Regions from separate parts of the Streptomyces sp. NPDC005863 genome, predicted to be linked through region 3. Evidence: riboswitches for the same ligand, from Rfam matches in the RefSeq annotation. Region 3 holds a riboswitch; each other region holds the start of a gene.
The links. Region 3 has a riboswitch for thiamine pyrophosphate ahead of thiO (glycine oxidase ThiO). Riboswitches for the same ligand answer to the same signal wherever they lie in the genome.

Region 1 (4,240 bases), on a different contig from region 3:
CGGAACACCGGCACCCACGCCCGACCCGACACCCGCACCAGCCCCAACACCCGCACCAGCCCCACCCCCGGCACCTACACCCCCAGCACCACCACCACCCCCGGCACCACCACCCCCGGTACCGACACCCAGCCCGGAGGCCGCACCGCTCCCCGAGCCGGATGTGCGGTCCGCCGAGACGACCAGGGCGGCCAGCGCGGTTGTCACCGGCACCGAGGCGACCAGGCCGATCGAGCCGATGAGGGTACGCACGATCTCCTCGGCGACCAATTCGCTGTTGGCCACCGTGCCCACACTGGACTGGGCGATGGAGAAGAGCAGAAGGAGGGGCAGCGCGGCGCCCGCGTAGGCGAGGACGAGGGTGTTGACGACCGAGGCGATGTGGTCGCGGCCGATGCGGATGCCCGCCCGGTAGAGGCCGCGCCAGCCCATCGTCGGGTTGGCCTGATGCAGTTCCCAGACGGCGGAGGTCTGGGTGACCGTCACGTCGTCGAGGACGCCGAGCGAGCCGATGATGACGCCCGCGAGGAGGAGGCCGCTCATGTCGATGGACGGGTACAGGCCATGGATGAGGCCGGTGTTGTCGTCCGTGTTGCCGGTCAGCGAGGCCCAGCCGATGAAGAGGGAGCCGAGAAAACCGATCAGGAGGAGGGAGATGAGCGTGCCGAGCACCGCGACCGACGTACGGGCCGTGAGGCCGTGGCAGAGATAGAGCGCGATCAGCATGATGGCGCTCGCCCCGATCACCGCCACCACCAGCGGGTTCGAGCCCTGCAGGATGGCCGGCAGGATGAAGAAGGTGAGCACCAGGAAGCTGATGGCGAGGGCGACCAGGGCCATCACGCCGCGCAGCCGGCCCACCACGACGACGGCGAGGGCGAAGATGCCGGCGAGCAGCGCCATAGGGAGCTTGCGGTTCACGTCGGTGACGGAGTACTGGAGGCCTTCGGGGGCCTTGGGTTCGTAGGCGACCACCACCTTCTGACCCTGTTTCAGTTGCCGGGGGGAGTCCGGCTGGATGATCTCGGTGAAGGTGCGGCCCGTGTCGTCGCCGCTGGTGACCTCGACCGTGGCCCGCTTGCAGGTGCCCGCCGCCCGGGACTGCGCGGACTGGCCTTCGGCGGTGGAGGTGTCGCCGTTCGGCGGGGTCTGCGAGGGGTTGAGGTCCTTGCAGGGGAGCTCCTGCATCTTCGTGACCTTCGCCGACTGGGTCTGCCGGTCGAAGCCGACGCCGGTGCGCTCGTGCCCGGGTGTGCCTCCCGGCCACAGCACCGCCAGGCCCACGACGACCGCGGCGGCGAAGGGGATCAGGATCGCGGCGATGACCTTGCGCAGATGCTGGGAGACGGGGGCGGCCGGACCGTGACTGTGCGAGTGGCCGTGACCTCCGTTGCCGTGACCGCCGTGACCGCCGTCTCCATGCCCGCCATGATCTCCGTTGCCGTGCACGCCGTGACCGTGTTCAGGGGGCGTGGCGTGACGGTCGGAGGGTGGGACGGGGGCGGGGTGTCCGGATGGGGGGTGAGAGGGCGGCGGGAGCGGCGGCTCTGTGGTGGTCACTGCCCGATCATCGCAAGAACGGAGGGGGCCCTCTGTTCAGCGCGCCCGACATGACGCTAGCGTGGAGCCACCTTTGCAATCGCGGGAGCTCGGAGCACCGGGCTGAGAGGGCGCTGACCTCCGTACGAAACGGCACGAATGTGCACGAGCCGTACGGGATCCGCTGCGTCGACCGCCGAACCTGTTACCGGGTAATGCCGGCGTAGGGAGTAGGTCTCATGACCACATCGGACGCACGCACGCCTGCCTCCAGCAGCGACAACAGCACCGCCGCAGCTGACGAGGCCGGGAAGTCCATCGGCTGGCACAAGGCGTATGTCGAGGGTTCGCGCCCCGACCTGCGCGTGCCGGTCCGCCAGGTGCACCTGACCAACGGCAAGGCCGTCACCCTGTACGACACCTCAGGTCCGTACACCGACCCGTCGGCCGAGACCGACGTCCGCCGCGGTCTGCCGCCGCTGCGGGAGAACTGGATCATCGCCCGCGGCGACACCGAGGAGTACGTCGGACGGCCGCCCCGGCCCGAGGACGACGGGCTCAAGCACACCTCACCGCGAGGTGGCCTCAAGAACCTCGACGCGGTCTTCCCCGGCCGCCCCCGTCAGCCGCGCCGCGCCCGCGAGGGGCAGGCGGTGACGCAGCTCGCGTACGCGCGCCGCGGCGAGATCACGCCCGAGATGGAGTTCATCGGGATCCGCGAGAACCTCGACCCCGAGGTCGTGCGGGCGGAGGTCGCCGCGGGGCGCGCGGTGATCCCGGCGAACGTCAACCACCCGGAGATCGAGCCGATGATCATCGGCAAGAAGTTCCTGGTGAAGGTGAACGCCAACATCGGGAACTCCGCGGTCACCTCGTCCATCGAGGAGGAGGTGGACAAGATGACGTGGGCGACCAAGTGGGGCGCCGACACGGTCATGGATCTGTCCACCGGCCGCAACATCCACACCACCCGCGAGTGGGTCCTGCGCAACTCCCCCGTGCCGATCGGCACCGTGCCGCTCTACCAGGCCCTGGAGAAGGTCGACGGCAAGGCCGAGGAGCTGACCTGGGAGATCTACAAGGACACGGTCATCGAGCAGGCCGAGCAGGGCGTGGACTACATGACGGTGCACGCGGGAGTGCGCCTTCCGTACGTGCCGCTCACCGCGCGCCGCAAGACCGGCATCGTCTCGCGCGGCGGTTCGATCATGGCGGCCTGGTGTCTGGCGCACCACAAGGAGAGCTTCCTCTACGAGCACTTCGAGGAGCTCTGCGAGATCCTCGCGGCGTACGACGTGACGTACTCGCTGGGTGACGGGCTGCGGCCCGGTTCGATCGCGGACGCCAACGACGAGGCGCAGTTCGCCGAGCTCAGGACGCTCGGGGAACTCAACACGATCGCCAAGCGTCACAACGTACAGACGATGATCGAGGGCCCCGGGCACGTCCCGATGCACAAGATCAAGGAGAACATCGACCTTCAGCAGGAGATCTGCGAGGAGGCGCCGTTCTACACGCTCGGCCCGCTGACCACGGACATCGCGCCCGCCTACGACCACATCACCTCCGGCATCGGCGCCGCGATGATCGGCTGGTGGGGCACGGCGATGCTCTGTTACGTCACCCCCAAGGAGCACCTGGGCCTGCCCAACCGGGACGACGTGAAGACCGGTGTCATCACGTACAAGATCGCGGCGCACGCGGCGGACCTCGCCAAGGGGCATCCGGGCGCGCAGGACTGGGACGACGCGCTCTCGGACGCGCGCTTCGAGTTCCGCTGGGAGGACCAGTTCAATCTGGCCCTCGACCCGGTCACGGCACGGGAGTTCCACGACGAGACGCTGCCGGCCGAGCCCGCCAAGACGGCGCACTTCTGCTCGATGTGCGGGCCGAAGTTCTGCAGCATGAAGATCTCGCAGGACATCCGGCGTCAGCACGGCGGCGATCTCGGTGAGGCGGACATCGAGGCGGGGATGGAGCAGAAGTCCAAGGAGTTCGTGGCGGCGGGCAACCGGGTCTACCTGCCGATCGCCGACTGACCGACCGCGCGGGCGGGCCGGCCGCAAGGGACGAGGCAGCCGCAAGAGACGAGGCAGCCGCAACGGACGCGGCAGCCGCAACGGAACGCCACCGGCACCCGGCCGGTGGCGTCCCACCACGTTCCACCACGCCCACCGCGGCCTGCGCAGGGCAAACCGCCCACCTGGCGTCGTCGTCCTGTCGCCGTCGGCGCGCCTCCCCTGCGCGTCCGACCTGGACGACGCCTCCCCGAGCGTCACCGCTCGCCATTCGCCGGCGGCGACACTTCGACAGCGGACCCGGACCCGGGCCCGCTACTCCGGCTTGTGGTCGGGCCCGCCGAAATCGGGGCTGGAGAAGTCGGGGCTCGAGTAGCTCGGCCGCGAACCCGCGGCCGGGCCACCCTCCGGGCTGCTGAACCCCGGCCGGTGATAACCGAGTTGCGGCATCCGGCCGTGACCGCCGGAGGCGCCCGCCCCGGCCCCGGAACCCGACGCCGACGTCCGGGCGGCGGGAGCCGCGCCCGGGTCGGTCAGCGCCTCGCGGAGGAACGGCACGACGCCGCGTTCGAGGAGCGCCCGGCCCCAGTCCTCTCTGGCGCGGGAGACCTCCTCGTACCGCTCGCCGTGCAGTTCGGCCTGGAGCGAGGTGGAGCCGTTGCGCAGAGCGGTCAGGAGCAGAC
Region 2 (4,240 bases), on a different contig from region 3:
CGCGGGTCGAGCTGGGACCAGAGCCCGCCGACGGTGCGCACGACGACCGCGTAGTTGAAGAAGACGTGCGCGAGGAGGATCGCCCAGACCGTGGTGTCCAGACGCACCCCCCACAGCTCGTCGAAGAGCCCGCCGCGCCCGATCAGCGCGAGGAACGCGGTCCCGACGACGACCGTGGGCAGCACGAACGGCACGGTGACGACCGCCCGCAGCACCTGCTTGCCGGGGAAGTCGAAGCGCGCGAAGACGTACGCGCCGGGGAGCGCGATCAGCAGCGTGAGCGCGGTCGAGGCGAGCGCCTGCCAGGTGGTGAACCACAGCACGTGCCGGATGTCGGACTGCCCGAGGACGTCCACGATCCGGCCGAACCGCCAGCCGCCGTCGATGTGCAGCCCGCGCGCGACGATCGCCGTGACCGGGTAGGCGAAGAAGAGCGCGAAGAACGCGACGGGCAGGGCCATCAGGCCGAGCCGCGCCGCACTCCCCGGGCCGGCGCCCTCGCGGGGCTTCGCCTTGGCCGCTACTTCAGTACGAGCGAGGTCCACGACTTGATCCACGGCTCGCGATTGTCGGCGATCTTCTTCGGATCCATGGTCTGCGGCTTGTCGACCGTGACGCCGTGCTCGGTGAAGAGCGCGGGCAGCTTCGCGCCCTCGCGCACCGGGTTCACGAACATGTTCAGCGGCATGTCCTCCTGGAACTTCCGGCCCGCGAGGAAGTCCAGGAGCGCCTTGCCGCCCTTGGTGTTGCCCGCGTGGCTGAGCAGGCCCGCGTACTCCACCTGACGGAAGCAGGTGCCGGTGGCGACGCCGGTCGGCGCCTCCTTGGGCTGCGGCTTCCCGTAGAGCACCTCGACGGGCGGCGAGGAGGCATAGGAGACGACGAGCGGCCGGTCGCCCTTGGCCTTCTTGCCGCCGGCCGACCCGGAGAACTCCTCGTTGTAGGCCTGCTCCCAGCCGTCGACGACCTTGACGCCGTTGGCCTTGAGCTTCTTCCAGTAGCCTTCCCAGCCCTGGTCGCCGTACTTCGCGGCGGTGCCGAGCAGGAAGCCGAGGCCGGGCGACGACGTCGAGGTGTTCTCGGTGACGAGCAGGTTCTTGTACGCGGGCTTCGTCAGGTCCTCGAAGGACTTCGGCGGCGCCAGCTTCTTGTCGGCGAAGTACTTCTTGTCGTAGTTCACGCAGATGTCGCCGCTGTCGACGGGCGTGACCCGGTGCTTGTCCCCGTCGACGCGGAACTCCGGCTTGATCTTCTCCGCGCCCTTGGCCTCGTACGGCTGGAAGAGCCCGTTGTCGAGCGCCCGCGACAGCAGGGTGTTGTCGACGCCGAAGAAGACGTCGCCCTGCGGGTTGTCCTTGGAGAGGATCGCCTTGTTCACGGCGGCGCCCGCGTCGCCGTCCTTCAGGACCCTGACCTTGTACCCGGACCGCTTCTCGAAGTCCTTCAGCACGTCCTTGGAGACGTTGAAGGAGTCGTGGCTGACGAGGGTGACGGTCTTGGAGTCGGTCTTCCCCGACCCGCCGTCGGAGCTGCCGCACGCGGAGAGGGCGACGAGCCCGATGCCCACCGCCACCGCGGTGGACGTGACCTTCTTGGTGGTGCTCACTGGATTTCCTCCTGGGTGACCAGGAAGAGACGCGGCCCTGCCCGCGGGCCGGGGGCACGCGGGCAGGACGCTACAGCTTGAGTGATGCCCGAACTTCCTACCCAGAATGACCTGGGCGAGGTTCAGAGGGTCTGCGGCCCACCTGTCCAAGGTGCCGCACTCTCAGCGCTGTGGCGCTCCCCTGTCGGAATATGCAGATGTGTGTACGAGGCGTACGCCCGCACGCCCGTCAGACTACCTCTCGGCCGCGGCGAGCTGGCCGCACGCTCCGTCGATCTCCTGGCCCCGGGTGTCCCGGATGGTGACCGGCACGCCATGGGCGGCGATGGCCTCCACGAACGCCTTCTCGTCCTCGGGCCGCGAGGCGGTCCACTTCGAGCCCGGCGTCGGGTTCAGCGGGATCAGGTTGACGTGCACCGGCTTGCCCTTGAGCATCCGCCCGAGCCGGTCACCACGCCATGCCTGGTCGTTGATGTCCCTGATCAGCGCGTACTCGATGGAGAGGCGACGGCCCGACTTCGCGGCGTACTCCCAGCCCGCGTCGAGCACCTCGCGCACCTGCCAGCGCGTGTTCACCGGGACGAGGGTGTCGCGCAGCTCGTCGTCCGGCGCGTGCAGCGAGATCGCGAGGCGGCACTTGAAGCCCTCGTCGGAGAGCCGGTGGATGGCGGGCACGAGCCCCACCGTCGACACCGTGATCCCGCGCTGCGAGAGGCCGAGGCCGTCCGGCTCCGGGTCGGTGAGCCGGCGGATCGCGCCGGTCACCCGGTTGTAGTTGGCCAGCGGCTCGCCCATGCCCATGAAGACGATGTTGGAGAGCCGCGCGGGCCCGCCCGGGATCTCGCCGTCCCGCAGCGCCCGCATGCCGTCCACGATCTGGTGCACGATCTCGCCGGTCGACAGGTTCCGGTCCAGGCCGGCCTGTCCGGTGGCGCAGAACGGGCAGTTCATGCCGCAGCCCGCCTGGGAGCTGATGCACATGGTGACCCGGTCCGGGTAGCGCATCAGGACGGACTCGACGAGCGTCCCGTCGAAGAGCCGCCAGAGCGTCTTGCGGGTCGTGTCGTCGTCACAGCTGATGTGCCGCACCACGGACATCAGATCGGGCAGCAGCGCCTCCCGCAGCTTCTCGCGCGCCCCGGCCGGGATGTCGGTCCACTCGGCCGGGTCGTGCGCATACCGCGAGAAGTAGTGCTGCGAGAGCTGCTTGGCGCGGAACGGCTTCTCGCCGGTGGCGGCGACGGCTTCCTTCCGCTCGGCGGGCGTGAGGTCGGCGAGGTGCCGCGGCGGCTTCTTGGCTCCGCGGGGCGCGACGAAGGTGAGTTCTCCGGGTACAGGCATGGTCCTTCCAGTGTCGCAGACATACGAGGAGGGGCCCGCCGCCCTGTGGACAACGGACCCCTCACCCACGAACACGCAGGTCAGACGATGTGCACCTCAGCCTGACCCGACAAAGAGAACGAGCAGCAGCCACACCACGGGCGCCGTCGGAAGGAGCGAGTCCAGGCGGTCCATGATGCCGCCGTGGCCCGGCAGCAGCGTGCCCATGTCCTTGATGCCGAGGTCCCGCTTGATCATCGACTCGCCGAGGTCACCGAGCGTCGCGCTCGCCGCGACCGCGAAGCCGATCACCAGGCCCTGCCACCAGGCGCCGTCGTCGATGAGGAACTGCAGACAGAGCGCGCCCGCCGCCATCGCGAAGGTGACCGCGCCGACCAGGCCCTCGCGGGTCTTGCCGGGGCTGATGCGCGGCGCCAGCTTGTGCTTGCCGAAGCGCCAGCCGATCGCGTACGCCCCCGTGTCGCTGACCACGGTCAGGAGCAGGAAGGTGAGCACCCGGTACGGGCCGTCGTCGGCGGTGAGCATCAGCGCCACGAACGTCGCGAGGAACGGGACGTAGAAGGCCGCGAAGACCCCCGCCGTGACGTCCTTCAGATAGCCCTCGGGCGGCTCGGTCATCCGCCAGACGAGGACCGCGAGCGCGGTGAGGGCCATCGCGACCCACGCACCCTCGGCCCCGCGCACGTAACCGGCGACGACCATCGCCGCGCCACCCACCGCGAGCGGCACGAGCGGCGCCTTGATGCCCTTGCGCTCCTCGAGCCGCGAGGTGAGCTCCCAGAGGCCGACGACGACGGCCACCGCTATGACGCCGATGAAGACGGCCTTCACGATGAACAGCGACGCGACGATCACCGCGCCGAGTCCCACACCGACTCCTATGGCCGCCCCGAGGTCGCGGCCCGCGCTCTTCTTCTGCGGGGCGGCCGGGGCCGGCTGCGGCTGTGGTGCGCTGGGCATGGGCTCCTGCGAGGGCTCGTCACGGTACAGGGGGCCGCCCGTCCGAGTGGCCCCCCGGCCGTCGTCCTGGTGTGAGCCGGTCACGGGTACGTCGGGCACGATGGGCATGGGCTGCGTCTCGGACGGAAACAGCGCGTCCTGCGCATCGTACGCGGGACCTGGCGGGGTCGCCCCCTGACCGGGTCCCTGGTCGGGCGGCCCCCAATACCCGGCTCTGGGCGGCGCCCCCCAGGAAGAGTCGTTCACGAATCGGTTCCCTGATTCCTCGGACTCGAGCCTCAGACTTCGAGCAGCTCGGCTTCCTTGTGCTTGAGCAGCTCGTCCACCTGCGTG
Region 3 (4,240 bases):
GCGCCGAGCGCGGCGAGGACCGGTTCCAGGATGTCGAGCGCCGCCCGCGGCTGCAGGGCCCCGCGCTCGCGCAGCACGTCGCGCAGGGTGCAGCCCGCGACGTACTCCATCGCGAGGTACACGTACGACCCGTCCGTGCCCTGGTCGAAGACGCCGACCACGTTCGGGTGCGAGAGGCGGGCCACCGACTTCGCCTCGCGGATGAAGCGGTCGACGAAGGAGGCGTCGGCCGCCAGCGTCGGATGCATCACCTTGAGCGCGAGCACGCGGTCGAGGCGGGTGTCCACGGCCCGGTAGACCGTGGCCATCCCGCCGACCGCGACGCGTCCGTCGATGCGGTAACGGCTGTCGAGCAGCTGCCCGACGAGCGGGTCCTGAAGGGTCGTGTCCACGCAGGGGAGTCTACGAGGCGCCGCCGACGCCTCCAGCGGCCCGGGCGCTTCCGGGCGGGACTGCAGCCGAGCTGTGACGCTCCCGCCCACACCGTACGGGCCGCTGCCATCGAGGTCGGCAGGCCCGCCGCTCCGGACCGAGGTCAGAAGGCCGGCCGCTCCGGATCGAGCCGGGCCATGCCCGCCACGGGCGAGGACGCCTCCGCGAAGTGCCGCCGCGGGATCCGCCCGGCCCGGTGCGCGAGCCGCCCCGCCTCCACGCCGTGCCGCATCGCCTCCGCCATCAGCACCGGCTCCTGCGCCCGGGTCACCGCGGAGGCGAGCATCACACCCGCGCACCCCAGCTCCATGGCGATCGTCGCGTCGGACGCCGTGCCCGCGCCCGCGTCGAGGATGACCGGCACGCGCGCGTGCTCCACGATCAGCTGGAAGTTGTGCGGGTTGCGGATGCCGAGCCCGGAGCCGATGGGCGAGCCGAGCGGCATGATCGCCGCGCACCCCACGTCCTGCAGCTTCCGCGCGAGCACCGGGTCGTCATTGGTGTACGGCAGCACGGTGAAGCCGTCGTCCACCAGGATCTCGGCGGCGTCCAGGAGCTCGACGGGGTCGGGCAACAGGGTGCGCTCGTCGGCGATCACCTCCAGCTTCACCAGGTCCGTGCCGAGCGCCTCACGCGCGAGACGTGCGGTCAGGACGGCCTCGCCCGCGGTGAAGCAGCCCGCTGTGTTGGGCAGGACGCGGATGCCGAGCCGGTCGAGGACGGAGAGCACCGAACCCTGCACGCCCGGGTCGAGGCGGCGCATCGCGACCGTGGTCAGCTCGGTGCCGGACGCGACGAGGGAGCGCTCGAGGACGTCGAGGCTCGGCGCGCCGCCCGTGCCCATGATCAGGCGCGAGGAGAAGGTGAGCCCGCCGATGACGAAGGGGTCGTCTGCCATGGTTCAGCCTCCCTGGACGGCGGTGAGTACTTCGACGCGGTCACCCTCGGCGAGCGGCGTGCGGGGCCACTGCGCGCGCGGGACGACGGTTTCGTTGACGGCGGCGGCGACACCGGAGTGCGCGGTGGAGAGCGTGGCGACGAGGGCGTCGAGCGTGGTGCCCGAGGCCACCTCCCGTGCTTCTCCGTTGACGGAAACGGCGAACGGCGTGCTCATACGGGCTGCTCCGTGAAGGACTGCGGGCGGGGCGGAAGGGGTGCGGGGCTCTCGGCGGCGGCGCCGTCGAAGCGGCGCGGGGTGAACGGGCGCGCCTCCTCGGGCAGTTCACCGGTGGTCAGCACGTGCGCCATCACGTCCCCCGTGAGCGGCGTCAGCAGGACGCCGTTGCGGTAGTGGCCGGTGGCCAGGTGGAGGCCGGGCAGCCGCGTGGGACCGAGCAGCGGCGCGTTGTCGGGCGAGCCGGGCCGCAGCCCCGCGAGGGTCTCGGTGAGCGGCAGCTCCGTGATGCCGGGCACCAGCTCGTGGGCGTCCCGCAGCAGCTCGTACACGCCGCCCGCGGTGACCGTGGTGTCCCAGCCGAGCTCCTCGGTGGTCGCGCCGACGACGAGCTCGCCGCTCTCGCGCGGTACGAGGTAGAGGTGGCTGCCGCGCACCACGGCCCGCACGGTGCGGCTCAGGAACGGCGCGTACGCCTTCGGCACCGTCAGCCGCAGCACCTGTCCCTTGACCGGGCGGACCGGCGGCAGGACGTCGTCCGGGACGCCGGCGAGGCGCCCGCTGAGGCTGCCCGCCGCGAGCACGGTCTGCGCCGCGCCGAGCTCGGTGCCGTCCGCGAGGACCACCCCGGCCGCCCGGTCGCGTACGACGCACAGGCGCTCGGCCCGGGCGCGGTGGAAGACCACACCGGCCCGCTCGCAGGCCACCATGAGCGCCGCGGTGAGCCGGCGCGGGTCGACCTGATGATCGCCGTCGACGCGCAGCCCGCCGCGCACACCCGGCGCCAGCATCGGCTCAAGGCGGCGGCACTCGCGGCCGCTCAGCCACTGCGACTCGAGACCCGAACGGTGCTGCAGGGCGAGCAGTTCGCGCAGGTGGGCGCGGTCGTCGGAGTCGAGCGCGACGGCGAGCGTGCCGCACGCGCGGTAGCCGAGGTCGCGCCCGCTCGCCTCGGCCAGCTCCGCGGCGAAGGCCGGATAGCGGCGCGCGGAGGCCAGATTGAGGGCGAGCAGCGTCTCCTCGCCGTAGTGCAGCTCGGTGACGGCGGCCAGCATGCCCGCCGCGACCCGCGCCGCGCCGCCGCCGGGCTCGGGGTCGACGACCGCGACGGAGAGCCCGCGCTGTGCGGTGCGCCAGGCCGTGACCAGGCCGATGACACCGCCCCCGACGACGAGGACGTCACAGGTCGCGGACGACGCGGTCGTACGGGGATGTGTCGTCTGTGGTGGATGCATGGGCGTCCAGCCCCTCCCTTCGCCGGCATGACCCGGATCAGGTTCGTACGGTCGGAGGCCGTCCCAGCCTCCCTCTCAGCCCGGTGCGTCCGGGCTCCCGCGAGTGCTCTGCACCGGCCACCCTAGCCCGTCGCCCCGCGCGGCAGTAGGGGAGCCGTCCGGGTACGGGCGGTGACGGTGTGTCAGAGATCTCCTGCCCCGCGCCTGCGGGCGCTCTTGCCCGCCGCCCTACAGTGATCGGGTGAGCGACCAGCAGAGGCAGAGCGCGAATCAGGGGCAGTCGGAGCGGCGCGTCGTCATCGTCGGCGCGGGGATGGCCGGCGTGCAGACCGCGGTGGCACTGCGCGAGCAGGGGTTCACCGGCGCGGTCACCGTCGTCGGGGCCGAGCCGCACCAGCCGTACGACAGGCCGCCGCTGTCCAAGGCGGTGCTGCTCGGCAAGGCGGAGGGCTCCGCCTTCGACATCGACTTCGAGGCGCTCGGCATCGAGCTGAGCCTGGGCCGCACGGTCACCGGGGTCCGCCCCGCCGACCACGCCCTGGACACCGCGGACGGCCCCCTCGGCTACGACGTCCTGGTCCTTGCGACCGGCGCCGAGCCCATCACGCTGCCCGGCACCGAGGGCGTGCCCGGCGTCCATCTGCTGCGCACCCTGGACGACGCCGCGCGGCTGCGCCCGGTCCTCGCCGAGCAGCACGACGTCGTGGTGGTCGGGGCGGGCTGGATCGGCGCCGAGTTCGCGACGGCCGCGCGCGAGGCGGGCTGCGCGGTCACCGTCGTGGAGGCCGCGGCACGGCCCCTCGCCGGGGCGCTCCCCGAGGCGGTCGCGGCCCCCATGGCGGGCTGGTACGCGGACTCCGGAGCGGTGCTGCGCACCCGCGCGCGCGTGGCCCGCGTCGAGCCGGGCGCGGTCGTCCTGGCCGACGGCACCCGGCTGCCCGCGGGCGCCGTGGTCGTCGGCATCGGGGCCCGCCCCGCCACCGGCTGGCTGACCGGCTCCGGCATCGAGCTCGGTGCGCACCGCGAGGTCGTGACCGACGACCGCCTGCACACGTCGGCGCCCGACGTGTACGCGGTCGGCGACTGCGCGTCCTTCCCCTCCGCGCGGTACGGCGAACGCCTCCTCGTGCACCACTGGGACAACGCCCTGCAGGGCCCGCGCACCGTGGCGGCGAACATCATCGGCGAGACGCCGGCCCCGTACGACCCGGTGCCGTACTTCTGGTCGGAGCAGTTCGGCCGCTTCGTGCAGTACGCGGGCCACCACGAGGGCGCCGACGAGCTGGTGTGGCGGGGCGACCCGACGGGCATGGCCTGGTCGGTGTGCTGGCTGCGGGACGGCGCCCTGGTCGCGGTCCTCGCGGTGGGCCGCCCGAGGGACCTGGCCCAGGGCCGCCGGCTCATCGAGTCGTCGACGCCGCTGGACCCGGCCCTGGTGGTGGACGCGTCGGTGCCCCTG

Region 1: linked by a shared signal. The riboswitch ahead of thiC (phosphomethylpyrimidine synthase ThiC) and the one ahead of thiO (glycine oxidase ThiO) in region 3 are both predicted to bind thiamine pyrophosphate.
Region 2: linked by a shared signal. The riboswitch ahead of ACFYO9_RS00435 (thiamine ABC transporter substrate-binding protein) and the one ahead of thiO (glycine oxidase ThiO) in region 3 are both predicted to bind thiamine pyrophosphate.

The regions. Positions count from the first base shown of each region.
Region 1 is NZ_JBIAII010000007.1:249,476-253,715, forward strand. It holds gene ACFYO9_RS24920 (YibE/F family protein) at 1-1,560, opposite strand, end outside; TPP riboswitch at 1,632-1,786, shown strand; gene thiC (phosphomethylpyrimidine synthase ThiC) at 1,779-3,578, shown strand; gene ACFYO9_RS24930 (hypothetical protein) at 3,873-4,240, opposite strand, start outside.
Region 2 is NZ_JBIAII010000001.1:116,483-120,722, forward strand. It holds gene ACFYO9_RS00430 (ABC transporter permease) at 1-545, opposite strand, end outside; gene ACFYO9_RS00435 (thiamine ABC transporter substrate-binding protein) at 521-1,606, opposite strand; TPP riboswitch at 1,683-1,799, opposite strand; gene rlmN (23S rRNA (adenine(2503)-C(2))-methyltransferase RlmN) at 1,841-2,947, opposite strand; gene ACFYO9_RS00445 (phosphatidate cytidylyltransferase) at 3,044-4,153, opposite strand; gene frr (ribosome recycling factor) at 4,186-4,240, opposite strand, start outside.
Region 3 is NZ_JBIAII010000003.1:161,991-166,230, reverse strand. It holds gene pknB (Stk1 family PASTA domain-containing Ser/Thr kinase) at 1-392, opposite strand, end outside; gene ACFYO9_RS13125 (thiazole synthase) at 536-1,330, opposite strand; gene thiS (sulfur carrier protein ThiS) at 1,334-1,546, opposite strand; gene thiO (glycine oxidase ThiO) at 1,543-2,781, opposite strand; TPP riboswitch at 2,779-2,892, opposite strand; gene ACFYO9_RS13110 (FAD-dependent oxidoreductase) at 3,023-4,240, shown strand, end outside.